Regions from separate parts of the Paenibacillus sp. YIM B09110 genome, predicted to be linked through region 2. Evidence: riboswitches for the same ligand, from Rfam matches in the RefSeq annotation. Region 2 holds a riboswitch; each other region holds the start of a gene.

Region 1 (2,266 bases), on a different contig from region 2:
ATTGTCGTCGAGAACGTGCTCGCCGCCATGCAGATTCCAGGCAACGATACGTTCACTCTGCATATGTACATAGACGAATCCTTTGCCGCCTGCTCCTTCGAAGTCGACCTCGACTTGATACGTATCGGTTGGGAATTGCTTATCGTATAGATCGGCATACGCCTCTGTCAGCTCATCGCGCGTAAGGTAGCCGTTCATAAGCTTGTCGGATTGATGGACGGCTTTGGCGGAGTCCACCTCGTGTCCTATGAGCTTCTCGGCGAATGACGAGGCTGCCTGCTCCGCTTGTGCTTTGCTTATGGCTCTGCCGCCTAGCTCATCTGAAGAGCTCGCCTTTATTAACGGGACGATATCGACGAACATGTAAATTAAAAGACAAATAACGGCTGCCCATATGTAACGCTTCCATTCCTTGTGCTTAATTGAATCGATCATCAGTTCACCTCATGCGTATAGGAGTAGGATGAAGCATACTATACTACCATATCACAACGTTCCCTGAATTATCCATTGAAACTAGGTCTTTATTTTCATAATCCCGCGAAATAACGATGTTCATGAAGTGTAGGGCAAGGTGAAGCGCATAACTGCGTCTTTTTGGTCGAATATAGCCTCTAATGTGAGAAAAGGGAGCTTTATGCAGACACGTATTTGGGCTTATAATCGTTATCGTCATACCAAATGAATAGCACAGCCGAATTTCCTTAGGAAAACGGGGGAACCAAATTGTTGCCGGGCATTCGGCGGCATGGGGTGAATTTCTACATTGCCGGAGCGCAGCTTCAGGCGATTGAATAGGGCTGCCTGTCCAGGCCCGAATCCGTCAGCTAACCTCGTAGGCGTATTGGAACAGGACTCATCTTCATGAGCACTTGAGCTTCCAGTGCTTTTTTTTGTGCGCTTATAACGATAACGCAGTAGATTTTCGAAGATTGAGGTGCACAATATAAGATGAAATTTGCATGGATTTGGGACGTGAAGAACTGGTCTCCGCCAAGGATACTCGTTAGCGGCTTCGCGCTCATTATATTCATTGGGGCATTTCTGCTCTCTTTGCCCTTCGCTTCGGCGACAGGGGAACGGCTGAACTTTATAGACGCTTTGTTCACGGCCACTTCGGCGACTTGCGTTACCGGACTCGTCGTCGTTGATACCGGCACTTATTTCTCGACAGCCGGCCAAATCGTTCTAATGGTGCTGTTCCAGCTTGGCGGCCTCGGCTTCATGACGATGGCAACGCTAATCGCTCTTGTTTTACGGCGAAAAATATCGCTGCGCGAGAGGCTGATTCTTCAAGAGGCGATGAATCAGACAAGCATGGAGGGCATTATTAGGCTAATCCGCCGTGTCATCTATTACTCGCTGTCTATTGAACTTGTCGGGATGCTGCTGTTCACGTTCCGATTCTCGTTCGATATGCCGCTTGGCAAGGCAGCATTTTTCGGTGCATTCCACGCCGTGTCGCTATTCAACAACGCCGGATTTGATATTTTCGGAGATTACCGCAGCTTAACGCTGTATGTGTCCGATCCAATCGTTAATATTGCCGCGATGATGCTAATCGTATTCGGAGGACTCGGCTTCGTTGTTATGTCCGATCTAATGGAATATCGGAAGAAGCGCAAGCTATCGCTGCATAGTAAAATCGTCCTCGCCATGACGGGAACGCTGATCGCGTTAGGAACGATTGTGTTGTTTGTTTTCGAATTCACGAACCCTCTCACGCTCGGCTCGCTCGATTGGGGAGGCAAGATATGGGCATCATTATTTCAATCCATTACGCCGCGCACGGCTGGCGCCAATACGCTCGATTATACAGCTCTAAGGCAGGCTACCGTCTTCTTTACAATCATCCTTATGTTCATCGGCGCTTCGCCGGGCTCGACAGGGGGCGGCATTAAAACGACGACGTTCACGGTGCTTGTCGGCGCCGTAATCTCGATGATTCGCGGACGCGAGGATATCGTCTTCTTCCGCTATCGGCTTGCTAAGGACCGCATATTCAAGGCGCTGACGATTACGATTTTGTCGTTAACGCTCGTTGTGGTCGTGACGATGATCCTTGCAACGATCGAAAATCAGCCGTTCATGAAAATATTGTTCGAAGCAACATCTGCGTTCGGCACCGTAGGACTATCCATTGGATTGACCCCGGAGCTTAGCGATATTAGCAAAATGATTATTGCATTCACGATGTTTGCCGGTCGGCTAGGTCCATTAACGCTCGCTTATGCGCTAGGGCCTGGAACAGATAAAGAATTGTACC
Region 2 (2,266 bases):
CGATTCTTCTAATGATTAGCGCCAGGAAGTCGTTGGTGCAAGAAGGTAATGGCTCGTCGATTTGTGCTTGTGTGAACATATGAAATTCTCTCCTCTATTCGCTTACGAGGTTAGCTGACGGATTCGGACTAGAGAGCTGCCCTACCGAGGCATTGCCTCGGATTCACCCCATTCGAACAATCGAACGATTGCTCTTGTTGGTTCCCCCGCTTTATCCTATGGACAAATTCAGCGATAATGATTTGCCTTTTTCGGCTCGACGTCTATCCTAAACCGATTTGAGGCATTTGTAAAAGGTTCATTTTGTTGCACAAGACGCTCTAAGAGCAAATTAGAGGCGCGACGTTCATTTTAACTATGAAAAGAGGCTTTTTCGATAGAATACTCGGTTTTACTTCTGTTATTTAAGATTTGAAAAAAAGCATGCTTGCGCGAGTTGGATACGAAATTCAGGCTTATATGTAATTTTAGAAATCGAGAGATAATTGGCGAAAAAGAGAGGAATATCGAGGTATAACTTTTTGAAAACGTTAACTATCAGTCTATAAGCTCCTATATTATCCAATATGGACGCTGGACCTGCTTTACATAAAATTTGGCTGGGAGTAAGATTCGATACAGGATTCGCAAATGAAGTTGCGATGGACTGATCGCTGAGTTTCCGCGAGGCAAGCGGAAAGCGGGGGAACCAAATGTGAAGCGGTGCGTCTGTACGATGTGAGAGTCGTCCGACAGCACGGCAGGGGTGAATCTTCGAAGAGGCAGCACCATGGATGCCGCTTCGAAGTAGGGCGACTCTCACCGCCCGAATCCGACAGCTAACCTCGTAAGCGTGGTTTGGAGAGAGGAATGATACAACGATTCGTTTTAATTGCTATTTTATCGCTGAGTTCCGCAGCAGTCTGCGGGAACGGGGGAACCAAAGAGCGATGCGCCGCTATGGAGTCGGCCGCATTGGTGCTCATGGGGTGAATCGCAAGGCTTAAGCGCCTTGCGTAGGGCGACTCTCACGCCCGAATCCGACAGCTAACCTCGTAAGCGTAATCGAGAGAGGCAACCATCGCAGTGCCGATTCGGCATGGCTTCCTTAGCCATGCCTCCGAAGAAGCCCGCGGGGAAAGGTCCTCTTTTCCCGCAGGCTTCTTTTTTGTTGCCTTTTTTTTCAGAAATTCGGAGGAGATTGCGGTTGGGCGAGGAGCATATTATCGTTGCCGGGCTTAATGAAGCTGGCAAAGCATTCATAAAAACATTGGTATTTCGCGGACTGCCGTTCATCGTCCTGACGAACAGCAAGCTAGAGGAAAGACAACTGCGTAAGCACGGACTTAACAACGTTTTATACGTGAATACTAATGACAGGAATAGTTGGATGATTCCGGAAAAAATCATTGGCGATGTATTCATCTTTGAGAGCAGCTTAGCGCTTAGCTGCAGGTTCATACAATGCTGCAGAGATTGGACGTCTGGATCGATCTACGTCATTACGACGCATTGGAATCCAAGAGTCATATATAAAGGGCTTGGCGCAGATCACATCGTACATTCGCAAACCGGCGAAATTGGGTTTCTATTGAAAAAATAACTTTTTGTAAATGTCTATAGCAGGAGGGAACTACCTTGATGGATCTGTACATGATTGGTACTTTAATCGTTTGCTTCGGATTGTTTTATGGTTTTCTTGCTTGGTGCGACAGAGCGATTAAGCAAACTGGGGGCGATGGCGAATGATTATCGTAGCAGCGCTTGCCGTACTCGTATTCGGTTACCTCTTATATGCTTTAATTCACCCGGAAAAATTTTAACCAGGAGGAACAACGATGGATATTTTGCAGCTATTAATTGTCATTGCCGTTCTTCTGCTGCTTGTGAAGCCGCTCGGAACGTATGTATATCACGTATTCTCGAACGAGTCCAACCGGCTCGATAAAGTATATGGAGGATCTGAACGGTTCATTTACAGGCTGATTGGACTTAAGAATCGAGCGGGTATGAGCTGGAAAACGTATGCGCTCAGTTTCATCGCCACGAACATCATTTTGGTAGCTTTCAGCTATCTGATTCTACGGCTGCAGCATGCGCTCCCGCTTAATCCGAACGGCATGGCGAGCATGGAGCCTACATTAACGTTTAATACGATTATCAGTTTCATGACCAATACGAACCTTCAGCATTATAGCGGCGAGAGCGCTTTGTCTTATTTCTCGCAAATGGCGGTCATCATGATGATGATGTTCACATCCGCTGCAACTGGGTTTTCAGTCGCAAT
Region 3 (2,266 bases), on a different contig from region 2:
TCGCTCAGAACGTATGGCAGTTATCATTCCCGATACTTGCGGCGCTGTCGGGCGTTACATTTGTATTGTGGCTAACGATGTCCTTCGGCAAGCTGGACGAGCAGATCGGCTTCCAACCGCCGAAAGCAGCGGTGAGCAACAGCCTAGAGCAGGGGGCTGCAGGTGCAAGAACCGGATTGTTCGGTTATCCGCGCACCGCGCTTCCGTTCTTGCTGCTGTCGGCAGCGTTCTTCATGATCTACGTAGGCATGGAGATGAGCTTCTCCAATTACTTGCCGTCCTTGCTCATTGAGCGCTCGCAGGTAGATGAGTCAAGTGCTGCGGCAGCGCTCAGCCTGTTCTGGGCAACGATGGTGTTCGGACGTATATTTGCAGGCACGCTGGCGGAGAAAATGGGGTATGCGAAGTATTTGTTTATCGCTACTGGCGGAGCAACGATCGTGTTCGCGTTAATGGCGCTCATGGGCCAGCTCAGCTGGATGCTCTTCTTCGTCGCTTTAAGCGGGCTGTTCTTCTCGGGCATATTCGGCATTGCGCTTGTCTATGCGAACGCGCTAATCCCAGGTATGACAGAGCGGACGACGAGTTTGCTCGTGGCATGCGGCGGGCTTGGCGGGGCAATCTTCCCTCGCGTTACCGGCTGGTTCATGGATCGGTATGACGGAGGGGTTACGCTCTGGTACGTCAGCATACTAGTTCTGATCATGCTGTTCGTACTGGGCGCAATGCTTGTGCTGGGTAGAGGGCAATCACAGCGGCGCGATGCTGCGGGTAATAGATAGAAAGTACAAAAATAACAAAGCCGCAGACTGTTGTCACGAGTGGACGAACAGCCTGCGGCTTTGTTGTTAAAGGGTGAAACTATTTTTCGTCGGCGTAAGTTGTAAATGCTTCCTCGCTAAGAATGCGACGTGCTGTCACATAACGAGGTTTGTAGTAAGAGGAATCGATTTTGTCGACTACAACGCCGCGGCTAACCGAAGCGTGTACAATCTTGCCGTCCCCTATGTAGATGCCGACGTGGGAGATTGCGCCGTTGTTGCCGCCGCTTGTGTCGAAGAACACAAGATCCCCGGCAATCAGGTCAGCTTTAGCGACCTTCGTGCCAACTGTTGCTTGATCGGAGGAAACGCGAGGAAGTTCGATGCCCATCTTAGCGAACACATAGCTCGTGAAGCCGGAGCAATCGAAGCCTTTCGCGGTAGTTCCACCGCTTTTGTACGGAGTACCAATAACATCATTGATAAATCCGTTCATTTTGGAGTCTGCGAAAACACTTCCCGCTTGAAAAGCGAGCAAGAGCGCAAGCCCCAAAAGCATTACGGTAACCTTTTTCAATTGTGAAACTCCTTCCGGTGCCGACGAGGTTAGCTGTGGGGTTCGGTTGAAGGTTCCCTATGATTCCTCAGGCGCTACGAACAAGTCGATGATGTCCTCTTCTACAGAGGCGGTATGACTTATAGCCGTGGCGTCGGAATCAATTCACCCAGAGTGGTTCCCCCGTTTTCCGCTAGGAAATTAGGCAGTTTGTTTTTGCTCTTGACAATTATTCTATTTTTTTTATTGATCTCCTGCCTTTCTAACAAAATTCTAATAATTCTCATGTAATCTTTTGACAAACTGCTTCGTATAATCATTTTTCATGTAATAATAAAGCCGCAACTAGGACCGAGGGACTAAATAATCGATACTCGATTTCATTAATTATGTGGATATTATGTAAAGTATGACCTGAAGGTACTAATGGTGAGAGGATTCTCATCTTTCTAGCAAAAAAGGCTGTCGCCGTCATTAGTAGGATGATAACGTAAAAACCCCCGAATTCGCCATAATAGGACAGGCGTTGATTCGGGGGTTTTTGAGCTAAAGCAGGCTAAAGTGATGAAGCTACTTGGATTGCAGGCATTCGTACTGGGCTGCGATGGTCCATACTCGGACGAGCGTTCGCACCAAGTTGTAGCCTTGATGAAGAATAAGCGCGAATAGTCCGGCCCATAGCAGCGATACACCGGTGATGAGAAGTCCTAATCCGGCTCCGATGGCCCACATAACTAGCGAGATGGCAGCGAAGGAGATGATATGCCTCATCGCGCGCCCGAGCGAGTGGAGGATACCTTCTTTTGAGGCAGCGCCAAGCTGCATGGCCAGGAAGAGCAGATGCAGCAGCAAGCCCCAGAACAGCCATAGTCCAGCGCCAGGAAGGACGGATTGCAGCAGGTCGACGTTCGAGCCGCCTTGCAGGTATGCGTCGAGCGCATGAGGCAGC

What was found. A riboswitch is a leader RNA that binds a small molecule or an ion and turns the genes downstream of it on or off. The one in region 2 is predicted to bind cyclic di-AMP.
Region 1: it holds a riboswitch for cyclic di-AMP, as region 2 does, so the genes downstream of both, V8F51_RS00360 (TrkH family potassium uptake protein) here and V8F51_RS08320 (hypothetical protein) in region 2, are expected to answer to the same signal.
Region 3: it holds a riboswitch for cyclic di-AMP, as region 2 does, so the genes downstream of both, V8F51_RS20475 (C40 family peptidase) here and V8F51_RS08320 (hypothetical protein) in region 2, are expected to answer to the same signal.

What each region holds. Positions count from the first base shown of each region.
Region 1 covers NZ_JBANSP010000001.1:81,446-83,711, reverse strand. The annotation lists gene V8F51_RS00365 (CPBP family intramembrane glutamic endopeptidase) at 1-435, opposite strand, end outside; cyclic di-AMP (ydaO/yuaA leader) riboswitch at 683-857, shown strand; gene V8F51_RS00360 (TrkH family potassium uptake protein) at 952-2,266, shown strand, end outside.
Region 2 covers NZ_JBANSP010000004.1:369,788-372,053, reverse strand. The annotation lists gene V8F51_RS08325 (hypothetical protein) at 1-79, opposite strand, end outside; cyclic di-AMP (ydaO/yuaA leader) riboswitch at 85-244, opposite strand; cyclic di-AMP (ydaO/yuaA leader) riboswitch at 642-848, shown strand; cyclic di-AMP (ydaO/yuaA leader) riboswitch at 874-1,056, shown strand; gene V8F51_RS08320 (hypothetical protein) at 1,187-1,582, shown strand; gene kdpF (K(+)-transporting ATPase subunit F) at 1,725-1,802, shown strand; gene kdpA (potassium-transporting ATPase subunit KdpA) at 1,818-2,266, shown strand, end outside.
Region 3 covers NZ_JBANSP010000015.1:49,977-52,242, reverse strand. The annotation lists gene V8F51_RS20480 (MFS transporter) at 1-782, shown strand, start outside; gene V8F51_RS20475 (C40 family peptidase) at 862-1,338, opposite strand; cyclic di-AMP (ydaO/yuaA leader) riboswitch at 1,342-1,535, opposite strand; gene V8F51_RS20470 (hypothetical protein) at 1,888-2,266, opposite strand, start outside.